Regions from separate parts of the Reinekea thalattae genome, predicted to be linked through region 1. Evidence: predicted binding sites of a transcription regulator. Region 1 holds the regulator's gene; the other holds the start of a gene.

The links. Region 1 encodes sigma-54, which starts transcription at its own class of promoters, with help from an activator protein. Its sites were predicted from a motif close to TGGCACNNNNNTTGCTNT; they were not measured.
Region 2: a site for sigma-54 is predicted at 8,442-8,459, ahead of fliE (flagellar hook-basal body complex protein FliE). Genes of this name have one in related genera too.

The regions. Positions count from the first base shown of each region.
Region 1 covers NZ_VKAD01000002.1:400,530-412,280, forward strand. Annotated here, with positions in the region: gene FME95_RS12210 (HPr family phosphocarrier protein) at 1-187, opposite strand, end outside; gene rapZ (RNase adapter RapZ) at 184-1,056, opposite strand; gene FME95_RS12220 (PTS sugar transporter subunit IIA) at 1,085-1,537, opposite strand; gene hpf (ribosome hibernation-promoting factor, HPF/YfiA family) at 1,546-1,845, opposite strand; gene FME95_RS12230 (RNA polymerase factor sigma-54) at 2,100-3,608, opposite strand; gene lptB (LPS export ABC transporter ATP-binding protein) at 3,652-4,377, opposite strand; gene lptA (lipopolysaccharide transport periplasmic protein LptA) at 4,377-4,931, opposite strand; gene lptC (LPS export ABC transporter periplasmic protein LptC) at 4,918-5,487, opposite strand; gene FME95_RS12250 (KpsF/GutQ family sugar-phosphate isomerase) at 5,488-6,453, opposite strand; gene FME95_RS12255 (calcium/sodium antiporter) at 6,562-7,521, opposite strand; gene FME95_RS12260 (BolA family protein) at 7,732-7,962, shown strand; gene murA (UDP-N-acetylglucosamine 1-carboxyvinyltransferase) at 7,973-9,244, shown strand; gene hisG (ATP phosphoribosyltransferase) at 9,359-10,000, shown strand; gene hisD (histidinol dehydrogenase) at 10,090-11,397, shown strand; gene hisC (histidinol-phosphate transaminase) at 11,390-11,751, shown strand, end outside.
Region 2 covers NZ_VKAD01000001.1:464,848-476,598, forward strand. Annotated here, with positions in the region: gene efpL (elongation factor P-like protein EfpL) at 49-627, shown strand; gene FME95_RS02165 (class I SAM-dependent methyltransferase) at 758-2,857, opposite strand; gene fliS (flagellar export chaperone FliS) at 3,142-3,552, shown strand; gene FME95_RS02175 (sigma-54 dependent transcriptional regulator) at 4,016-5,479, shown strand; gene FME95_RS02180 (sensor histidine kinase) at 5,666-6,889, shown strand; gene FME95_RS02185 (sigma-54-dependent transcriptional regulator) at 6,895-8,307, shown strand; gene fliE (flagellar hook-basal body complex protein FliE) at 8,574-9,008, shown strand; gene fliF (flagellar basal-body MS-ring/collar protein FliF) at 9,028-10,806, shown strand; gene fliG (flagellar motor switch protein FliG) at 10,799-11,751, shown strand, end outside.

The DNA of each region.
Region 1 (11,751 bases):
AAACAATTTCGGTGCCTTGGGTTGCTGCTAACATCATGATCGACATAATGCTCTTGGCGTCAGCTTGACGAGCGCCTTTACTGATGTGTATTTGGCTTTCAAACTGGCTGGCAGTATTGACCAGCTTTGCAGCCGCGCGAGCGTGTAATCCCAATTTATTAATGATGGTAATGGTTTGCTCAATCAATCGGTGTCCTGCCCTAAATCTCGGTGTCTAATCTGGATCGATGCGTAGTCTGTTTGGAAGGCTGCAAACAGCCGCTCGGCTAAATAGACTGATCGATGCTGACCGCCGGTACAGCCAATGGCTACAGTCAGATAGCTGCGCTGGTTTTTTTCGTACTCCGGTAACCAACGCTGCATGTAATTAAAAATATCTTGATACATTAAATTCACTGAGGCTTCTTTTTCTAAGAATGCCTGAATGGGTTGGTCTTTGCCGGTGAACTGGCGCAAGTTCTTATCCCAATAGGGGTTTGGCAGGCAGCGTACATCAAAGACTAAATCGGTATCTTTCGGAAGCCCGTGTTTAAAGCCGAAGCTCATAAATTGCAAGGCTAGGCCGGTCGGCTTTTCAATCAGTTGCTGCTTGATCTGCAAACGTAAGTCTTGCACCGATAGCGCACTGGTATCAATACGTAAATTACAACAGCTGGCGATAGGTCCGAGAAGTTTGGTCTCGCTCTCAATCGCTTCGGCTAAAGAGTGTGACTGATCTGTCAGTGGGTGTTTACGCCGAGTAGCACTGAAGCGCTGTAATAAAATAGAGTCGTCAGCATCTAAAAACACCACTTCCACTGCAACGGAGCTGCTGATGTTTTGCAGTATCGCCGGTAGAGTACTGATGCTGTCGGTGGAATTACGTGCATCAATACAGACCGCGGCTTTGCGGCTGTTTGGATTGCTCGACATCCAGTTGATGAGTTCCGGTAAAAGCGCTGGCGGTAGGTTATCAATACAGTTATAACCGGCGTCTTCTAGGCTGTTGAGCACGGTAGATTTGCCCGAGCCTGAACGACCGCTGATTAAGATCAAACGAAAGTCTGTCGACGTCATGTGATTGCCCAATCGGTTACTGGTGAGGTTAGTTTCCAATAAAGTGATTGTATAAGTCTAGAGGTGTTTGGCTGCTTTTAATATTAGCCAAGGCTTCAGGATTGCTAACTTGCTCGACCACACTGGCCAGCAGTTGAAGGTGATCATCGGTGGCTTCAACAGGCACCACTAAAGCGAAGATAAGGTCTACCTGCTGTTTGTCGATAGAATCAAAATCGACAGCCTCAGGTATTTTTATCAGAGCCGCAACCGGTGAGGTAAGGCCTTCTAAACGACAGTGAGGCACAGCAAAGCCAGAACCAATTCCTGTACTGCCTAATCGCTCACGCGCAATTAATTGATCAAAAAGATCGAGTTCTGAAACGCCGTCGAGCGTCGAAGATAGACGCTCGGCGATGGTTTGGAGGATGCGTTTTTTACTGGCGCCAAAACTTTCCATATAGGTTTGTTCGGCGCTCAGTATTTGACTCAGTTGAATCATTTAAGCAGTTAATTTCCCTGTTTGTGCGCAATGTTTTTTTCTTTGCGCTTAATGAGTTGCCGATCTAGTTTGTCGTTGAGTAGATCGATCGCGGCGTAGAGGTCATCGTGAACAGCATCAGCGTGTACTTGGCCTCCTTTTACGTTAATGGATGCTTCGGCCTTTTGTCTTTCTTTTTCAACACTTAGCGTTATTTGAATATTACCCATCTGGTCGAAGTGACGTTCCAATTTATCTAGTTTGCTTGAAACGTAGTTATGTAGAGATTCAGTAACTTCGACGTGGTGTCCGCTAATATTAACTTGCATAGGCTGCTCCTTTATTATTGCAGTTTTGGCAGGCTCTTAACGGGTCAGTGACCTGTTAGATGTGCCATGTAGATCGCTTACTGAGTAAGAGACCCATTCGACTAACAACTGATGCTATTAGCCGTTATACAACTGTATTTGTTAGAAGTGAGATGTCAGCGATAACTTACTGACTTCTTCGTTTAACAGGACCTACCTATAAATATTGCTGTTGCGTTAGAAAACATCAAGCGATATAGCCATTATTTTTGCATTTAAATTAAACTCTTACGTTCGTTTGACGGAGGAATGTTCATTGCTTCGCGGTATTTAGCAATGGTGCGCCGCGCCACTTGGATACCTTGCTCGCCCAGTAAGGTAGCGATTTTTGAATCGCTTAAAGGCTTACGTGGGTTTTCAGCGGCAATTAATTTTTTAATCAGTGCTCGAATCGCAGTACTTGAACATTCACCGCCAGAGTCGGTGCTGACGTGGCTACTGAAGAAATACTTCAACTCATACAGGCCACGAGGCGTATGCATGTATTTTTGTGTAGTGACACGAGAAATGGTTGATTCGTGCATGCCGACCGCTTCGGCAATGTCGTGCAACACCAGAGGTTTCATAGCTTCGTCGCCGTACTCTAAGAAGTTACGTTGATGCTCAACAATGGTGGTTGCGACCTTTAGTAAGGTTTCGTTTCGACTTTGCAAGCTCTTAATAAACCACTTGGCTTCTTGTAAGTGATCTTTTAAGTAGGTGTTGTCGGTTGAGTTATCGGCTCGCTTGACCATTGAGGCGTAAGACGAGTTGACCTTGAGTTTTGGCGCAATTTCTGGATTCAGCTCGACCAACCAACGATTGTTTTCTATATCTTTCGAGACAATAACATCCGGAATGACATATTCAGATTTACTGGATTCAACAGACGCACCTGGGTGTGGGTTAAGCGTTTGAATCAGTAAAAAGACTTCTCTAAGCTCTGCTTCTTTAATTCGCAGTTTACGCATGAGTTGTGCAAAGTCTTTGGTGCCTAATAGCTCGATATGGTTTTCAACGACTTTAATGGCAACATCACGATAAGGCGTTTCAGCAGGTAACTGCTTTAATTGAATTGCTAAACAGTCGGCCAAGTTCGCAGCACAGACACCCGGTGGATCAAACTGTTGTAAGCGGTGCAGGACGGCGTCAACTTCGTCGGTATCAAGTGGGTCTTCTTCACTGGAAAGGCCTTCTTGTAAGCCTTCAAAAATATCTTCAATACCGGTAGAAAGGTAACCCTTTTCGTCGACGCTTTCTAAGATGGCTTCGGCTATGATGCGGTCTTTATCCGACATCGGAGTGAGGTTAAGTTGCCAATTAAGATGATCGATTAATGAGTCTGTCGAGCCGTAGATGTTTTCGAGATTGTAATCATCGTCGGCAGAAGCAATACCATGACTGGTCGGCGTATGGGTATAGATATCGTCCCAAGAGCTGTCGACAGCCAGTTCGTCAGGAATGGTTTCTTGCACCGAAAGTTCTTGTGTTGATTGATCTGGTGCTTCGTTGGCTTTTTCGGCAGGTTCTGAATGGCTTTGTTCATTTGATGCGTTTTGATTGGCGACATCATTGGCGGAAGCGACTTCGTCTTCTTTTACTTCCAGCATAGGGTTGGTATCCAACGCCTGCTGGATTTCTTGTTGCAAGTCTAGTGTCGAGAGTTGCAATAATTTAATGGCCTGTTGCAGCTGAGGTGTCATGGTCAGCTGTTGGCCCATTTTTATCTGTAAAGACGTCTTCATACTGGCTTTTTACTCATTCATTGCAGGCCGTGGCCATGCCTATTTACAGTGTGAAATTATCACCTAAGTATACCTCGCGTACCGTCCTATTACTGAGCACTTCTTCAGCAGTCCCTTCAGCAATGATGTGACCATTGCCGACGATATAGGCTTTTTCACAAATGTCTAAGGTTTCTCGAACATTGTGATCGGTAATCAGTACGGCGATACCGCGTTTCTGTAAGTGGTAGATGATTTCTTTGATATCACCGACCGAAATTGGATCAACACCCGCAAAGGGTTCATCCAATAAAAGAACTTTTGGCTCAGTCGCCAGTGCACGTGCAATTTCAACTCGCCTGCGCTCACCACCTGACAGTGCCATTCCTAGGCTCTTGCGAATATGGGTGACGTTGAATTCATTTAATAGGCTTTCTAATTGTTCCTTTTGTTGTTGCTTGGTTAAGTCCTTACGTGTTTCCAATACCGATAAAATATTGTTTTCAACAGACAGCTTTCTAAAGATGGACGCGTCTTGTGGTAAATAACCAATGCCTTTTTTGGCTCGAGCATGCATAGGTAATTTTGAAATGGCTTGACCATCGATGGTCACGGTGCCTTGGTCGAGAGTCACGAGACCAACGATCATATAAAAACAGGTAGTCTTACCGGCACCATTAGGGCCGAGTAAGCCAACAATTTGAGCGGCTTCTACTTCAATGCTGACATCAACCACAACGGGGCGCTTTTTATAGCTTTTGGCTAGGTTACGAGCTTCGAGTAAGGCCATTATTCAGTGCTTCCCGGTAACAGTAATAGCTCGGCCTGTTCATCGTCCTGATTACCAGATAGCGAGCGAGCCGATTGGATCGTGACTTGGCCTGTGGCTGCCTGATATTCAATCTGTTCACCGCGTGCTTCATTACCCGACTGAGTAATGCGAGCCTCGCCAAGGGTAATGATGATGTCGGTTGCAGGAAAAAACTCAACCTGGTTGCCATTAACTTCCACCATGTCACTACCGAGCTGTGGTATATCGGTAAAGATTGCAGGGGTGCCAGTGGCTTTGATGTAGCTTAATTCGTTGGTGTCTGGGTCTGTTTCTATCACCACCTGATCGGCAAGAATCTCTAAGTTGCCTTGGGTGATAACGACATTGCCAGTCAGAATGCTGATCCCAGTGTTGATGTCAAAGCTATTGCTATCGGCTTTACCGGTGATGGGCAGCTCTCGGTCTTCGGGTAATGCCAGTGCGGTAGCGCTGAGCAGTCCGTAGCAAAGGGCCATTGCGCAGTAAAGCAAACGGCGATTACGCAATGATGTGTGAGACCTAGTTAGGCTCATAATAAAAAGTCACCTCATCGATCAGGTTGATGATTGGGTTTGCGTCACTCAAATCTGCAGTCATACCGATAGCATTGCTGCGACTATTGCCTTGGCGGATTTCAACGGGTAAATCCGTTTCTACCCACTGGCCGCTTTGCGTTGCTTTGACATAGTCGCTGACAATGCTGGTTGCAAGGCGTTCAGTCTGTTCGACCATCGTCACATCGATAAAGAATTCAACGTCGTCATTATCATACAAAACGGCGCGGTTGGCTGTAATTTTCCAGTCATTCCGGTCGTTATTTAGAATGGTGATATCCGGTTGATTTAACAGTGTTTCGCCTAACTCTTGATAAATTGCAACATCTGTTGACTCGATATAAACCAAGGCTTCGCCAGCGCTGTTATAGCGAGTCAATTTCATATCTGTCATGTAGATATTGGGTGTTTGTTCGGGTAGTTCGAAAGCGGTGTCGGTAGTGGATTCTTTATCCTTGCCTGCAAGCCACGCAAAACCAGCACCGACAACAATGGCCGTTGCTAGAAGTAGGTGATGACGTTGCAGGCGAGGCATTTAAGCAACTCCTGCTTTGAGAATGTCGTGCATGTGGACGACGCCAGCGACATGCTTGTCTTGCATCACCACCAAGGAGGTGATCTTTTTCGATTCCATGGTAAACAATGCTTGGGTGGCCAGTTGGTCAACACCTATCGTTGCTGGCGTTTTGTGCATAACGTCTTTTATGGCGGTGTTTTTAAAGTCGATATCTTTGTCGATAGCGCGTCTAAGGTCGCCGTCAGTGAATACGCCCATTAGCTTGCCTTGATCTTGAACCGTCACCATGCCAAGGCTCTTATGAGTCATTTCAAGTAAGGCATCAAATACCGAGGTTTCAGGGCTTACTACAGGTATGCGTTCGTCAGCGTGCATAATGTCGGCAACCTTTAACAGCAGTTTGCGTCCTAGGCTACCGCCCGGATGAGAAAATGCAAATTGCTCAGCAGTGAAACCGCGCATTTCGAGTAATGCTATCGCCAAGGCATCGCCCATCACTAGGGCTGCAGTGGTCGATGAAGTTGGTGCTAGGTTTAAAGGGCAGGCTTCTTGTTCAACGCCGCAATAGAGGTGAGCATCAGAGGATGTCGCCAGTGTGCTGTTTGGGTTGCCAGAAAAGCCGATCAGTTTGGCGCCTAGCCGCTTGATTAATGGCAGTAGCGCGACTAACTCGGGTACTTCACCAGAATTAGACAGTGCAATCACGACATCGTCGCCGGTAATCATGCCCATATCGCCGTGACTGGCTTCTCCTGGATGAACAAAAAATGCGGGTGTGCCAGTACTGGCAAGTGTTGCCGCTATTTTATTACTGATGTGTCCAGACTTACCCATGCCGGTAACAATAACGCGGCCTTTGCAGTTAATAACTAGATCGCAAGCCAGCTCGAATTGGTCATCGAGTTTCTGGCTCAAAGCCAAAAGTGCGTCGATTTCGAGTTTAAAGGTGCGCTGAGCAAGTTCCAGTACAGAAAGTTGGGTCATGATGTCACTGTTCGCTTATGAATATATTTGATGAGTGGGTGTTAGGTGTTTATCGCAACCGACTCGATCGCATGCAGCGACCGAGCAAGTTAAAAGATTGTCTCGGTGCTACATGGCAGCTTGATAAGCAAGGTACCCATAAGCGCCGTACATTACAACAAAAATCGTGCCAATAGGGCGGCCTAATGATTTTCCGCGTCGACCTTGAATAATTAATAGTCCAAATAGCACGGCGCTGATGCCAAGCATAAAGGCATAATCGCGGTTGAAAATCTCGGCGCTGAAGCTGTTGGGTCTAAGCAGGGCCGGCACGGCAACAACAGCCAGCAGGTTAAAGATATTGGAGCCTAAAATATTGCCAATGGCGATATCGTGGTGCTTTTTAATTGCACTCATCGCAGAGGCTGCAAGTTCAGGCAAACTGGTGCCGATTGCAATGATGGTCGCGCCGATGATGGCATCGCTAATGCCGTATTGGTTAGCAATACCGACAGCTCCCCAAACCAACGCTCGGGCACTGAAGATAAGAACGGCTAAGCCAACAATAAACCACAGAATGGCGACAGGAGTAGACATGTCATTAGGGATTTCTTCTTCAAATTCAGCATCAGGCTGCTCGGCAGTTTTGTTCTGATGGTAAATCCAAGCCAAAAACGTCACCAATGCCGCCAGTAATAAAATACCTTCATAAAAGGCCAGCGTAAGATTAAATAGCAGGATGCCGATGGCCAGTGATACCGCCATCATAATAAGGTTTTCGTTAGTGATTAAACGCTTACTGACTGGGATCGGTGCTATCAGGGCTGTCACGCCCAAGACTAAACCAATGTTGGCAATGTTTGAGCCGATGGCGTTGCCCAGTGCCATATCGATTCTATTTTCAAGTGACATTAAGGCTGCGGCGATAATCTCAGGTGCGGATGTGCCTAACGATACGATGGTGACGCCAATAATGATGTGTGGCACGCCAAAGTTATTGGCAATGGCGGCACTGCCTGCAACAAAGCGATCGGCGCTGAGCACTAAAAAAATAAGACCAACAATTATCGCAACGGAGAACATAAGCATCACAGGCTACCTTTTTTATTGTTTAGTGGGATTTCCATTATTAATGAAAGTTTAACTGTTTGTTCTGATGGAGCAGCGCATTTAACGGACTTTGCCTACTAATTGCAATAATTGTCGTCAATGCTTGGGCTTATTCGTCGCTAGGCTTCCCGATTGGTCAATAGTTGGCGTATAATCCTCGCCCTTTTTAATTAGATAGTGGAACACCTTATGACAGCTGAAGACCTAAAAGCCATGCTACAGGCAGAATTTGCCGGAGCACAAATAGACGTTATGGGTGAAGGTGCTAATTATTCAGTCAAGGTGGTATCCGATCTATTTGAATCAAAGCGCGCAGTTCAACGCCAACAGATGGTATATGCCGTGCTAAATAATGTTATTGCTTCTGGTGAAGTGCATGCAGTAACGATGGATTTAAAAACAAACGCAGAAGCAGGTTGAGGAACATTCATTGGATAAGCTTTTAATTACCGGTGGCGCAACGCTGTCGGGCGAGATTCGCATTTCAGGTGCTAAAAACGCCGCGCTACCTATTTTAGCATCGTCATTGTTGACTAAAGAGCCGGTTGTATACAGTAACTTACCGCATTTGAACGATATCACCACCATGATCAGCCTGTTGGGATCAATGGGCGTGTCAGTGGTGTTAAACGAAGATATGAGTGTTGAAATCAGCACTGAAACCATTAAAGAGTTGACGGCACCTTACGATCTGGTCAGCACCATGCGTGCCTCGATTGTTGTGTTGGGGCCATTGTTGGCTCACTTTGGTCAGGCGCGAGTTTCTTTGCCTGGCGGCTGTGCTATCGGCAGTCGTCCGGTGGATCTACACATTAAAGGCATGGAAGCACTTGGCGCAACAGTTGAAGTTGAAGATGGCTACATTAATGCAAGCTGTGAAGGTGGCTTAAAGGGCGCGCATATCTTCTTCGATAAAGTTACTGTGCTGGGTACAGAGAATGTCATGATGGCGGCAACATTAGCTAAAGGTACGACGGTTTTAGAGAATGCCGCTAAAGAACCAGAAGTTGTTGACTTAGCCAACTGCTTGATTGCCATGGGTGCCAAAATATCTGGTGCCGGTACCGACACCATTACTATTGAAGGTGTTGAATCGTTACACGGCTGTCATCACCGCGTTATTCCAGACCGTATCGAAGCGGGTACTTATCTTGTCGCCGGTGCTATTGCTGGTGGCCGTGTGCGCATTAAAGAAGTAATCCCTGAGCATCTGGATGCAGTGATTATGAAGCTAAAAGAGGCTGGCGCTCAGTTGAGTCAGGGTGATGATTGGATTGAAATCGACATGAACGATTGCACCTTGAAAGCGGTTGATATTCGTACGGCACCTTACCCAGCGTTTCCGACCGATATGCAGGCGCAATTTACTCTGTTGAATGCTGTTGCCGAAGGCACAGGAACGGTTGAAGAAACCGTCTTTGAAAACCGCTTTATGCACATCAATGAGCTAGAGCGCATGGGCGCAAAAGCCAAAATTAAGGGCAATACCGTTGTCATTAAAGGCCTGACAGGTCAGAAAGGCTTGAAGGGCGCACGTGTTATGGCCACTGATTTACGGGCTTCGGCTTGTCTTGTTTTGGCAGGTTTAGTCGCCAGCGGCGAAACATTGGTCGACCGTATTTACCATCTAGATCGCGGTTACGAATGCATCGAAGAAAAAATGGCCGCCTTGGGCGCGACCATTCAGCGTGTTTCTGGCTAATTTTTGTTGGCCGCATTAGGCGTTCTTAGTAACGTTTTATTGCGGCCAGTTTCTTCGAATAGCTCAAGTTGAGTCCTGTTTTTTATTACTATTCGCGATCTATAGAGAATCGATATGCAAGCCAATTCGCAAACCATCACCATTGCTCTGTCTAAGGGGCGTCCGTTAAAAGAAACATTGCCGCTCTTTGCGGCAGTCGGTATCGAGCCTTTAGAAGATGTTCATACGTCACGCAAACTGATTTTCGAAACGACGCAGCCTAATGTGCGTATGATTATTATTCGATCAGCGGATGTACCGACCTATGTTCAGTATGGCGTTGCCGATTTAGGTGTCACCGGTAAAGATGTTCTGTTGGAGCACGGTGCAGAAGATATGTATGAGCTGCTCGATCTTGGGGTGTCTCGGTGCAAATTAATGACCGCCAAAATCAAAGGTGCACAGCCACCACTGGGTAAAATTAAGGTTGCGACAAAATTTATTAATGTTGCTCGTCAGTATTACGCCAAAAAGGGTCAGCAAGTTGAGCTGATTAAGCTGCATGGCGGAATGGAGTTAGCGCCGATTATGAATTTAGCCGATGTCATTGTTGATATCGTAGATACCGGCAATACCTTAAAAGCGAACGGTTTAGAAACCGATGAATACATTGCCGATGTCAGCGCGCGAGTGATTGCTAGCCGCTTAGCATTAAAAATGAAAGATGAAAAAATAAACCCCATTATTGAAATGTTGAAAAACGCCGTCAATAAATAAAAAGCGAGTTGTTCATTAAATGATTTTTTATTAAACAGCTTTTTATTAAAAAATTTCTTATTAAAACGACATAACAAATAAGGCTAATCATGACCTCAGTAGCGATGAAATATTTAAAACTTGGTGAGTCAGGCTTTGATCAAAGTCTGTCGGACATGCTTTCTTGGGAATCTGTATCTAATGCAGATATGCAAAAGTTAGTTGCCGATATTATTCATCATGTGCGAACTGAGGGTGACCAGGCGTTAATTGAATACTCGGCAAAATTTGATAGCTACCCAGTTGATAGTATGGCAGCGCTTACTGTTTCGGCTGAAGATATCGAAGCGGCTTTCAACCGCTTAGACGAAGCCAAGCAGGATGCCTTGAAAGTAGCTGCGGAACGAGTCGAAAAATACCACAGCAAGCAGCTTTCTGAGAGCTGGCAATACACCGATGAATTGGGTGTTGTGTTGGGCCAAAAAGTAACCGCGATGGATAAGGTTGGCATTTACGTGCCTGGTGGCGTTGCGCCGTTAGCCTCTTCGGTGATCATGAACGCCATGCCAGCAAAGGTTGCTGGTGTTAAAGATATTGTTATGGCGACGCCGGCACCGAATGGCGAAGTCAGTGATTTTGTCTTAGCGGCGGCTTATGTTTCTGGTGTTACCGAGTGCTATTTATTGGGCGGCGCTCAAGCGATAGCGGCCTTGGCTTATGGCACACAAACGGTACCGTCAGTGGATAAAATCGTCGGCCCCGGTAATGCATTTGTCGCCACCGCTAAAGCTCAGGTTTTTGGTAAGGTTGGGATCGATATGATTGCCGGACCAAGCGAGATTTTGGTTGTCTGTGATGGTAAGACCAACCCCGACTGGATTGCTATGGACCTGTTCTCGCAAGCGGAACACTCACACGATGCGCAGGCGATTCTGATTTCGCAAGATGCTGAATTTTTAGCTCAGGTTAAAGCCTCCATTGAAAAGTTATTACCGACCATGGAACGTGCCGATACGATTTTAGAATCGTTAAATAATCGCGGCCTTATGATTGAAGTGGCGCAATTAGAGCAAGCGATCGAGCTGATTAATACCATTGCGCCTGAGCACTTGGAATTATCGATAGACGAACCAGAAAGTTGGCTCGATGGTATTCGCCATGCTGGCGCGATCTTTATGGGGCGACACAGCTCAGAAGCCTTGGGCGATTACTGCGCTGGCCCGAACCACGTATTGCCGACCAGCGGCACGGCGCGCTTCTTTAGTCCTTTAGGCGTTTATGATTTCCAAAAACGCAGTTCGCTTATTGGCGCCTCTGCACAGGCAGCTAATACCTTAGGCCCTGTGGTGTCAGTTTTAGCCCGTGGCGAATTATTAACGGCCCACGCGCAAAGTGCGGAGTATCGAATTAATGACTGATTTTCGTGATCAAATAGAAACCGCGGTAAACCGTTGGGTAAAGCCAGAAGTGAGAAAGCTTAAGGCTTATCACGTGCCAGATGCTGAAGGCTATGTGAAGTTAGATGCCATGGAAAACCCGTTTGTTTGGCCTGATGCGATTCAACAAGAATGGTTGAAGGAGTTGGCCAGTGCCGAAATCAATCGTTACCCGGATGCCGACAGTAAGGCATTAAAGCAGGGTATTGCAGAGGTTATGTCGGTGCCTGAAGGTATTGAGATGATCTTAGGCAATGGCTCTGATGAATTGATACAGCTTATTGCGATGGCGGTAAATGGTGCGAATCGAAAAATCATGGCACCTGAACCTAGCTT
Region 2 (11,751 bases), on a different contig from region 1:
GAGTTTTTGTTTGTATTGGTTGAATGTTTTGATCTTTTGGATATAAAAATGCCTAAAGCCCCAGATATAAAAAGTGGACAGGTGATTGAGCTGGACAATGCTCAATACATTGTTAAGTCGATTACCGTTAGTAGCCCAACCGCACGCGGCGCTGCAACGCTTTATAAAATGTTGCTTAATGAACTGAAAGAGCGACGCAAAAAAGAAGTTACCTTTAAAGGTGACGATGTTATTCAATTGGCGGATTTCCAGCAGATCAGTGTCAGCTATTTATTTTCTGACGCTGACTCCCACACCTTTATGGATACAGAAGACTATAGCCAGCATTTGCTTTTTAGCGATGATCTGGGTGATCAGTTGATGTGGATCCACGAAGGTATGGAAGGGATTCGAGGCTTGGTGGTTGATGATCGCCTAGTTGCGATAGAATTGCCGCAGTCGGTGGTTAAAAAAATTACAGAAACCAGCCCGAGTATTAAGGGCGCCTCTGCTTCTGCTCGAACAAAACCGGCAATATTGGAAGGCGGTGTGACCGTACAGGTGCCTGAGTATATTGGCCCTGGCGATGTGATTAAGGTGAATACCGAAACAGAAAAATATATGTCACGGGTTTCAAGCGCGACTTAATTGTAATGGCAAATAACGAATTAAACATTCGAAGCTAGACGTCAGAAGTTAAAAACTAGACGTTAAAAGTCAGAAAGTTAGAAGTTAAAAAGGCAGCCTAGATCTAGGCTGCCTTTTTTATTGGGTACGATCAACAGGGTTGCAAATAGAACTGGTACATCTGAGAGAACATCGCCGGATGCTGCAATTCAAATTCTTGCCAATTGTTTAAGTCGATCCGTTTAGCATCGTCAGGATAGCGCGTTGAATAGTCAGCCTTTTTATCACTTGGCAATACAAAACCTAAAAATCTTAAATCGTGCTCGCTAATGAGCTGTTGTATTTTTAGTGGCGAAAACAGCAATTCTTGCTCATGAAACAATAGATCTCGGCAACCACTGGCTGAGTAGAAATCTTGGCTTTCCAAAATACCTTTATTATCAATCGGTAATTTATCTTCAATGATCGATTGACGTAAGGTTCGAATCGACTCTAGGTTCGTTGGTACTTGGTATTGATCTAACAAGGCCCTAACTTGCTGAATCGGCTTGCGGGCCACTTCACTGTATAGGCCTAACTTAATAAGGCCATTAGCTGCTAATTTGGTTTTTAACTTCGCTAGTCCAACGGAAGGGTCTTGCATATGGTGCAGAACACCGGAGCATTCGATAACATGAAACTCGCCCTGCAGTGCATCCAAGTCGAGAATGTCCAAGTTCATGAAGGTGATGTTTTCAATGCCATATTGTTCGGCTTTCTTTTGTGCATAAGCTAAAGAGCGACGAGTTATGTCAATGGCAGTGACTTCAACGTTTCTAAAATATTTCGCCACTCGCAAAGCATGTTGACCAGTACCACAGCCAGCAATAAGTACCTTAATGGCGCCCATGTTAAAAAATTCTGGCGCTCTAAAATTTTCTAATTCTTGCTCAAGTGCGCGGCCATAATTGGTCGGTGTGTTATAGCCGAGATGCGACCAACGAGGATAGGGGTTAGCTTCGTATTGTGCTTTTACAGCCAATGAAATTTCATTTGAAATGCTGGTCAGTGTCGTTAATTCATCTGCTGCGGCAATTTCTGCTTTGAAGTCGAGCACGGTTGTCTTAAATAAAGTTTTTACCTCATCAGGCCAAGTGTAGACATCGGCAAAGCTGATCTTAAGTAAGCTGCTGATCTGAGTAGGGGATTCGTACATGGCGTATAAACTAAATAGATAAGCAACGTTCGAGTGCGACTGTAAGTCGGTCTGGCTCAGCTTTTTAAGAGAGTCTGTTAGCAGGTTTAGAATCTCTAACTCATCGGTTTGGTAGGCGTAAATGTATTCATTGTGTTGCGAATGCTGAGCAATGTTTATGGTTAAGTCGAGTAATTTACTGTCTTGATAATCACCGGCAATCGCGCTCAGCAGCAGTTGTTTTCGAATAATGATAATGACTTCTTCAAGGCTTTTGTCGGTCACGTATAGCTTCGCTAAGGCGAGGCTAAGCAGTGGATCAATAGCTAAGTCTTGTAAGTCTAAAACTGCGTTTGGGTTTTTTAGATCGTATTTATGCGTTAACAATGAAATGGTCAGAGGCGCTAACTTTTGGCTGTTAACGTCATCGAGCATCAGCCAGCTGATCACATCCTGTTCAAGCTCTTCTTGGTAATAATCCGCTTTGATTTGGTGAACCAAATCAAACAGCTTTGCTTGAACGTGCTGATCTTCTGGATGCACATGGAACAGCTTTCGGTACGCCTGAAAAGCGGCAACTGTTAAGCCTTTTTTATAAAGCGTGTAGGCTATTGATATTGCAGCGCGAGTCTCGTTAGGAGATATATCGAGTGCTTTGGTAAAGCATTCTAAAGCCTGATCGTAACATTGGTCGGCTAGATGCACGTGACCTAAGGAATACCAATTGCCTGCTGAGTTGGGTGCCAGACTGGTGGCTTCTTCTAGGTGTTGAAACGCAAGCGAGTAAAAGCCTTCGTCCAGTGCGATACGCCCAAGCAAATTCAAAGCGATACTGCAGCTTTGTGAATTTTTATGCTTATGTAGCGTAACTAACTGGTTGGCGTAGTCTCTAGCTTTTTGACGATGCATGGCGCAATCTTCATTGCGTGTGCTTTCTGCTAGGCTTTTCTCATAATGGTAAAGCGCATGCTGTTCTAAATTGCTCGCTGCATTGGTGTCATGATAAATGTCATCACGATTCGACGCAGTAGGCAGTTTAGTTGACCATGAATCCAAATGTTGAATTGCCTGTTCCATAACCAATACCCTTGTTTGGTTGACTCATTTATTGCCGTTTAATGAATTCTTTCGGCAACTTATGACCGCTATTTATTCAGCTCGTTACCTTTCTTTACAGTGGAGCAAAGGGCGTGCCAGAGGGGTTAATAGCCAGTGATACAGGCGAGTGTGAGAAAAAGTACTAAAATTATTCGTGCTCAGGCCGATAAGGTTTTTGTATTGATAATTTGTTGTCGCCAAGCAGCTAGATCACTTGATGATAAACAGACCAAACCGATCACGTTGGGAAATGAGGTAGATTAATGTACGCACAGGGCATTAACCAGTATAAGTCCGTTGGCACTGAGACATCGATTGTGGACGCCGATCCGCATCGTCTCATTCAGCTTTTGTTTGAAGGTGCGACGGCTCGCATTGCTGCGGCAAAGGGTCATATTGAGCGCAAAGAATATGATAAAAAGAATAATCAAATTAATTCTGCAATATCGATCGTTGGTGGTCTGCAAGATAGTTTGAATCTGGATGCTGGTGAGCTGGCTCAAAACCTTGAGCGACTCTACAACTATATGATTCGACGTCTGTTTGAAGCGAACATCCGAAACGACATTTCATTGCTAGACGAAGTTGGCGGACTATTAGGTCAAATTAAAAGCGCCTGGGATGAAATTCGTGATGAAGCCTTAGATTCATTAAAGCAGGAAGGTCGAATTTAACTTTAGCCGTTGTGGTCGTTGCAACTATCGATCGGCTTGGTTATGCATTTGATCAGCAGTGTCCTGCGTGGCAAAGGCTATTCTATCGACGAGATGGTTATTTTTTTACCGATTAGCGATTAGATAGTTATTTGATTGTTTGAGCCGTTGACGTTGATGAATTGACATAATTCAGCTGCACCATCCTACCTTTATTAACAAGTGTAATGAAATGAGAGAATGGTGCAGTCAATGCAGTTATCAATTGATCGATTTTGTGTCAATCAGATGTCGATAAAGCGCTTAAAAGTCTTGCCTGCACCGAAAACCTACCGTTTTTATCTCTGTATTACATAAAAATCAGTCATTTATTTGACTATCACTTCAAATCGCTCTTTACTTCTGTATATTAAGAATACCGATATTTTGGCAGTGTTTGTTTTTCAAGGTCAGTTCGCTGATTTGACCGTTCGAGGCTAATTAGATGTTGAAAGAAATTAAATTACTTTTAATAGATGATGACGAGCAGCGTTGTCGTGATATGAAAGTAATTCTCGATTTTTTAGGTGAAGAATTAATCACCGTGAAAGGTAAAGACTGGTTTGAGCAGGCCTCTAATGCAGTGGATTCACCAGCAAGCTTGGTTGGTGTGATGCTGGGTAGGCTGAGCGATGAACTAGAAGCGACCGTGAAAGCACTGACAGACTGGGATGCTGGCATCCCGATTATGCTTATTGCTGAGGAGCATACTGAGCTTGAGCAATTGGATGATGAGCTACGCTCTCGTGTGATCGCCAAACTTGCTATGCCGACAACCTACAACAAGTTGCTTGATACATTGCATCGCGCACAGATGTATCGAGAACAGTATAATTTGACTCGTGGTCGCGATAATCGACGTGAAGTGAATTTATTCCGTAGCTTAGTTGGCAGTAGTCGTACGGTTCAATCCGTGCGTGAAATGATGACTCAAGTTGCAGATAAAGAAGTGACGGTATTAATTACCGGTGAAAGTGGTACCGGTAAAGAGGTGGTTGCTCGTAACCTGCATTATAACTCTCATCGCCGAAATAAGCCGTTTGTGCCAATTAACTGCGGCGCGATTCCTGTTGAACTGATCGAAAGTGAACTCTTTGGTCATGAAAAGGGTGCCTTTACCGGCGCTATTACCTCCAGAGCGGGTCGGTTTGAAATGGCCGAAGGTGGTACTTTATTCTTAGATGAAATCGGTGACTTACCGCTCAACATGCAAGTGAAGTTGCTGCGAGTGTTGCAGGAAAGAACCTTTGAACGAGTTGGCGGTACGAAAACCTATACCACCGATGTTCGTGTTATTGCTGCAACTCACCGTGATCTTGAAGATATGATCACTAAAGAAACGTTCCGCGAAGATTTGTACTACCGTTTAAATGTTTTCCCGATTGAGATGCCCGCGTTGCGCGAGCGCAGTGAGGATATCCCTTTACTGCTCAATGAGTTGATTTCTCGCTTAGAGAATGAAAAGCGTGGCTCAATCCGATTTAATTCCGCTGCCATTATGAGCCTGATTCAGTACGAATGGCCAGGCAATGTCCGTGAGATGGCTAACCTGGTTGAGCGTCTAGTGATCATGCATCCCTATGGTGTTATTGGTGTGCAAGAGCTGCCGCTAAAATACCGTCAGATCGATGATGATATGGAAGAAGAAACTCTGCTGCCTAAGTCACTTATGGAATCGCTAGCGGAACATCACCCTGAGTCGACTGTCGATGGTATTCCTGCGCAGTTGCCGGTAAACGGAATTGATTTGAAAGAATATTTGACTGAATTAGAGAAAAACTTAATTCAGCAAGCCTTAGATGATGCTCAAGGTGTCGTCGCCAGAGCTGCCGAAAAACTGCATATTCGACGTACAACGTTGGTTGAGAAGATGCGTAAATACAATATTAACCGTAAAGAAGTCGCCTAGCTGCTCTTATAGTTAAAATGGTTTTCTTCTATTTAATCTAGTTTTTCTTGTGTTTAATACTGCTAATTCAACTCTAGCCCGCTTATACAGCGGGCTTTTTATTGTTTGAAAAAATAAAAAAGAAATTATAAAACTGGCATCGCCTTTGCAAACTTCAGATAAACGTCAATTATTTGAAGACTTTACATGCAAGCAGCTCAATTAACCGGCAACATCAGAAATCAGAAAACTGATCAGGTGACCGCCGACAAAAAAACCATTCAGGACTTACAGAAAGCCTTTACTGCATTTTCTGAGATGAGTCAGCATCTAACAGAAAGCTATTCTCAGCTCGAAAATAGAGTCATTGAACTCAGTGGCGAATTGGCTTCTGTTTCTGCTCAGCGCTTAGAAGAGCTCAATGAAAAAGAACAAATAGCGGACAAACTAGAAAGTTTACTTCGCCTATTACCCGCTGGTGTGATTGTGCTCGATAATCGAGGCGTCATTATTCAAGCCAACCCAACTGCCGAGAAATTATTGTCAGGTTCGTTGTTATCAACAAGCACTGGTTTGCTTGGTTTGGCTTGGGGCCGGGTGATACGAGAGGCCTTTGCGCCAAAGCAAACCGACTATCATGAAGTCAGTTTGAAAGACGGTCGCTTGGTTAAAATTGAAACCAGCCCGCTGGATAAAAAAGGTCAGCTGATACTATTAACTGATCAAACGGAAACTCGTGCATTGCAAAGTCAGGTTGCACGTCAACAGCGACTTACGGCGATGGGGCAGATGGTTGCTTCTTTAGCACATCAGGTTCGCACACCATTATCGGCTGCATTGCTGTATGCCGGAAATCTCAAAAATCCAAATTTATCGACCGAAAAACATGACATCTTTGTCGATAAATTGGTTGGGCGCTTAGATCATTTGGAGCGTCAAATTCAAGACATGCTGCTATTTGTTAAAGGCGAGTGTCAGCTAAAAGATCAGTTGCCGATTCAGGCGATCATCCAGTTACTGCAAGAGTCTGCAGAGGGTTTGCCCGCTCAGGCATTCGAAAAAATTCGTTGGCCAGTAACCCTGCCAAACGTATTTATTCAATGCCAAGCGGATGCATTAATCAGCGCCTTTATGAACCTCATTAATAACGCATTAGAGGCGTCAAACAATAAAGCAACGGTACATATTGATGCGGTACCAAAAAAAGACACGTTAGAAATTTCATTTTCTGATGAAGGTCCAGGTATGACCGAAGAGCAAATTCATAAAATTCAAGAGCCGTTTTTTACCACCAAAAGTCACGGCACAGGATTAGGTATCCCTGTGTTAATGACGACCGTTAAGGCTCACAAAGGGCATGTCAGAATACGAAGCAAAGTCGGTGTTGGCAGCCAATTCATAATTTCTTTACCAGTGGTTAAACAGGGGTAAGTGCAATGAAGATTTTAATTGTTGAAGATGATGCAAATTTACGCGAAGCGGTCAGTGATACGCTGACACTGCACGACTATGAAGTCGAATGTGCAGAGTGTGGTGAAGATGCGATACTAAAATTAAAGCAGCATTCGTTTGATTTTATTGTGTCCGATGTCAGCATGCCGGGTATGAATGGTCATGAGCTTTTAGATCATGTTCGCCAATACTATCCGCAGATACCGATGCTATTAGCAACAGCTTATGCCGCAGTAGATAAAGCAGTCGATGCCATGCAAAAGGGTGCGGTAGATTATTTAGTAAAGCCGTTTGCTCCGAATCAATTGATCGAATTGATCCAACAACATTGTGAACCGACGATTAAAGATACTCAATCACCTGTCGCGGTTGATAAAACCAGCCAGCATATGTTGGCGTTGGCGAGAAAGGTCGCTGTCAGTGACAGCACTATTTTAATTAGCGGTGAAAGCGGTACCGGTAAAGAGGTGTTGGCTCGCTATATTCATACGCATTCCGATCGCAGTGATGGTCCATTCATCGCAATTAACTGTGCGGCTATTCCAGACAATATGTTAGAAGCCACGCTTTTTGGTCACGAAAAAGGCTCCTTTACCGGTGCGGTTGCTAGTCAAGCCGGTAAGTTTGAACAGGCCAATGGCGGAACCATTCTGTTAGATGAAATTTCAGAAATGGATATCAATCTTCAGGCGAAAATTCTACGTGTATTGCAGGAAAAGGAAGTTGAGCGTATTGGCGGTCGTAAGACGATATCGTTGGATGTGCGAGTGCTGGCGACAACAAACCGTCAACTCACTGAAGAAGTGAAGGCGAACCGCTTCCGTGAAGATCTATATTATCGTTTGAGTGTTTTCCCGTTAGAGTGGCAGCCGTTGCGTAATCGTAAAGCGGATATTATTCCGTTGGCCGAGCGTTTATTAGTTAAGCATGCCAGTAAAATGCATAAATCAAACTTGCAGTTTGATGCCTCCGCTAAAGCAGCTATGTTGGATTACTCTTGGCCGGGTAATGTTCGTGAGTTAGATAATGCAATTCAACGTTGTCTAATTTTGCAATCTGGTCAAACGGTGACGGCTCAAGATTTAGGTGTAAACGGTGAACATCTAATCGATTTTGAATCGACGCGTCATTATTCCAGCGAACTTTCAAATCCTCCGACTATGGATATTGCCGAACCAATCTCATTAGTCGCTGAGAATAATGAAAGCTCGAGTATACATGTTGGCCTGAAGCACAAAGAGTTCGAGATTATTCTTGACGCATTACGTATTCATAACGGCCGTAAAAATAAAGCCGCAGATCACTTAGGGATTTCGTCACGCACCTTACGTTATAAGTTAGCCAAAATGCGTGAGCTGGGGATGAATGTTGATCAGGCAATCGCCGATATTCGTTGATCTCAGTAACCGGCTAATAAGCTGGCGGTAAATTAGACAAAAGCCTTCCAAATGGAAGGCTTTTTTATGCCTAAACGCAAATTAAAACTAAATCTTTGCCGAATAACTTAAGGTATTTAAAAAGCGGCAAATGTTGGCCTGTCAATTGCAAAGTATGTGTTGTAAGCGGAAATAGTCAGCAGAACGACAGAAAATTGTCGAGTTTTAGTCACTATTTCTAGGTATCACGAAACTTAGTTTTTTATTTGACGCGAAAGAGGTGACTCATGGTTGATAGAGTGGATATTCAAGGCGTACTTGAACAGATGCGCGCCTTAAAAGGCCAAACGAGTATTCCAAATACAACTGTCAATCCGACGGGCTTTTCCAATGCTATTGAGCAGGCTCGGCAACAGATGGGCACCGCCTCGCCATCTCGCGTCAATGAAGTAAATGAGCATCCTGATTCTGTGGTCAGTAACACACCAACCGGAGACGTTCCTTCGTTTGGTCAGATGATGGGAGCGGCCATTAATACCGTGAACCACAATCAACAGGTCGCCAATAATTTGGCGACACGTTACGAGATGGGTGATCCAAAAGTTGATCTACCCGAAGTAATGATTGCGTTGCAAAAATCCAGCGTTTCTTTTCAGGCGATGACCCAAGTGCGGAACAAGATGGTCGAAGCCTATAAAGAAATTATTAACATGACTCTCTAAGTAACGGGCAGATAAGACTATGACTCAGAACGTACCCGCTGCATCGACCACAGATATGAACGCCATGGAATCGGAGTCCGAATCCACTCAGTTGCCACAAAGCAGTGATGCACAAATACCGGTGGCGACAGAAAAAACCGACCTGATGGAAGCTGAAGATCCAAAGATCACTAAGATGCATCCAATCTTAGTTGGCTTTAATAAATTGACCATGATGCGTCAGTTTGGTTTGTTGGTGGCCTTGTCGGCGACTATTGCGTTGGCGTTAGGTGTCGTCTTGTGGATGCAGAAAGAGCGTTATCGGCCACTGATGAATAGTACCAATAGCTTTGATGCAGCCGAGCTGATCGAAGTATTGCAAGGTCAAAAAATCGACTTTGATATCGACCCTTCTAGTGGCGTTATCTTAGTCAAGCAAAGTGATTTACATGCTGCCCGTTTAGCCGTTGCAGGTGCTGGTTTATCTGATGATCAAACCGTTGGTTATGAGTTGTTGGATGAAGATCAGCCATTAGGTCAGTCGCAATTTATGGAGAATGCTCGCTATTTGCGTTCTTTAGAAGGTGAGCTAGCGCGTACCATTTCGTCGATTAATCAGGTGCGTTTAGCGCGTGTACATTTGGCTATTCCTGCTCGTTCGGTATTTGTTCGTAATCAACGCGAACCAACCGCTTCTGTTTTTGTAGAATTGTATGCCGGTGCGGAACTCGACAACAGTTCCGTTAAAGCGGTTCGAAATTTGGTATCAACATCGATTCCAGAACTGAAAGATGAAAATGTATCTATCGTCGATCAGCGTGGGCGCTTATTAAGCGACAGCGAAGAAAATTTAGAAGATGAAATGACCAATCGTCAGTTCGACTATCAGCGTCGAATTGAAGAAAATCTGGTCAGTCGAATTAACTCCATATTGTCGCCGATCTTAGGGACTGAAAAATTTCAGGCGGAAGTTTCGGCCGATATCGACTTCACTAAAGTTGAACAAGCTGAAGAGCTTTATAACCCAGATCTCATTGCATTACGTAGTGAACAAACGATAGAAGAAGAACGCGTTAATGAGCCAGAAGGCGGAATCCCAGGTGCGCTTTCTAATCAACCACCAACTGATGCAGAAGCACCGGAAGTTGTTGAAGGCGGTGAGGGCGGCGCTACTATTCCTCGTTCTAGTCGAGATGAAGCAACACGTAACTATGAAGTAGATCGAACACTCAGTTACACCCAATTCCAACAGGGTCGAGTGCGTCGTTTAACCGTTGCTGTTGTTATCGATGATATTAAAGTATTAGATCCAGAAACCGGCGAGCTTGTTGAGCAGGAGTGGGATCCAGAATCCATCTTGCGATTACGAACCCTAGTACAAGATGCGGTTGGCTATGACGCCAGTCGAGGTGATAGTATTAATGTTATTAACTCGACGTTCCTAGGTGTCGGCGACGATCTAGAACCAGAGCCGTTCTATACTCAACCATGGTTCTGGGAAGTGTTAAAATACTTTGGCACTGGGTTGTTTTTACTCATATTATTGTTTGGTGTGATTCGCCCAGCCTTCAGAAACTTGACTGCCAGTGGTGAAGAAGACCTTCAGGACAGCCTAGAAGATGCCGCATTAGCGAATTTGGATGTCGATGAAGACCTAATTTCCGACGATAGGGTGACGCTCAGCACTGCTGATGACTTCACCTTACCGGGCCCATCAGAAAGCTTTGAGCGACAGCTGGAAGCCTTGCGAGGGCTCATTGCAGATGACCCAGGTCGTGTCGCCTTGGTCTTAAAACGATGGATTATGGCTGATGACTGAGAATACTAACTTACCCGCTGCAACGCAGGCCGAGCTTGGTGAACTAGAGCGAGCCCTTGATGGCGTGCCAATGCGCACCCGTGCTGCCATGTTATTAATGACTGTTGGTGAAACAGATGCAGCAGAAGTGCTTAAACACCTAGGTCCAAAAGAAGTACAGCGTGTTGGTACAGCGATGTCGACCATGCCTGAGTTGCGACAAGAGCAGATCGAAGGTGCGGTACGTTTGTTCTTAGAGGAAGTTGGCGGTCAGTCTGGTTTAGGCGTTGGGGCAAACGACTATATCCGCAATATGTTGACTCAAGCATTAGGTGACGAAAAAGCAGCCGGCCTGATCGATCGAATTATTTTAGGGGGTAATACCACCGGTCTGGATACCTTAAAATGGATGGATGCCCGAGCAGTTGCTGATGTTATCCGTAACGAACACCCTCAGATCCAAACCATTGTATTAGCCTATCTCGACGCCGACCAAGCCAGTGATGTCTTGGCGTTATTCCCTGAAAAAGTTCGCTTAGACATTATTATGCGGGTTGCGTCCTTAGAAAGTGTGCAACCAGCAGCCTTACAAGAATTGAACAATATTCTAGAGAAACAATTCTCTTCCAGTGCAGGTACTCAGGCTCAGACGTTGGGTGGTGTTAAAACTGCGGCTGAAATCATGAACTACCTAGATTCCAGCGTTGAAACAGAACTTATGGACGGCATTAAAGAAGTCGATGAAGACTTGGCGACTGAAATTTCTGACCTCATGTTTGTGTTTGATAACCTGATTGATTTGGATGATCGTGGTATTCAGGCGCTGTTACGTGAAGTCTCTACCGAGTCGCTGAAGATCGCCCTTCGTGGTGCTGAGAATGATCTGGCGAATAAAATCCTGGATAACATGTCTCGTCGAGCTGCAGAAATTCTGCGTGATGACATGGAATCAATGGGACCAATTAA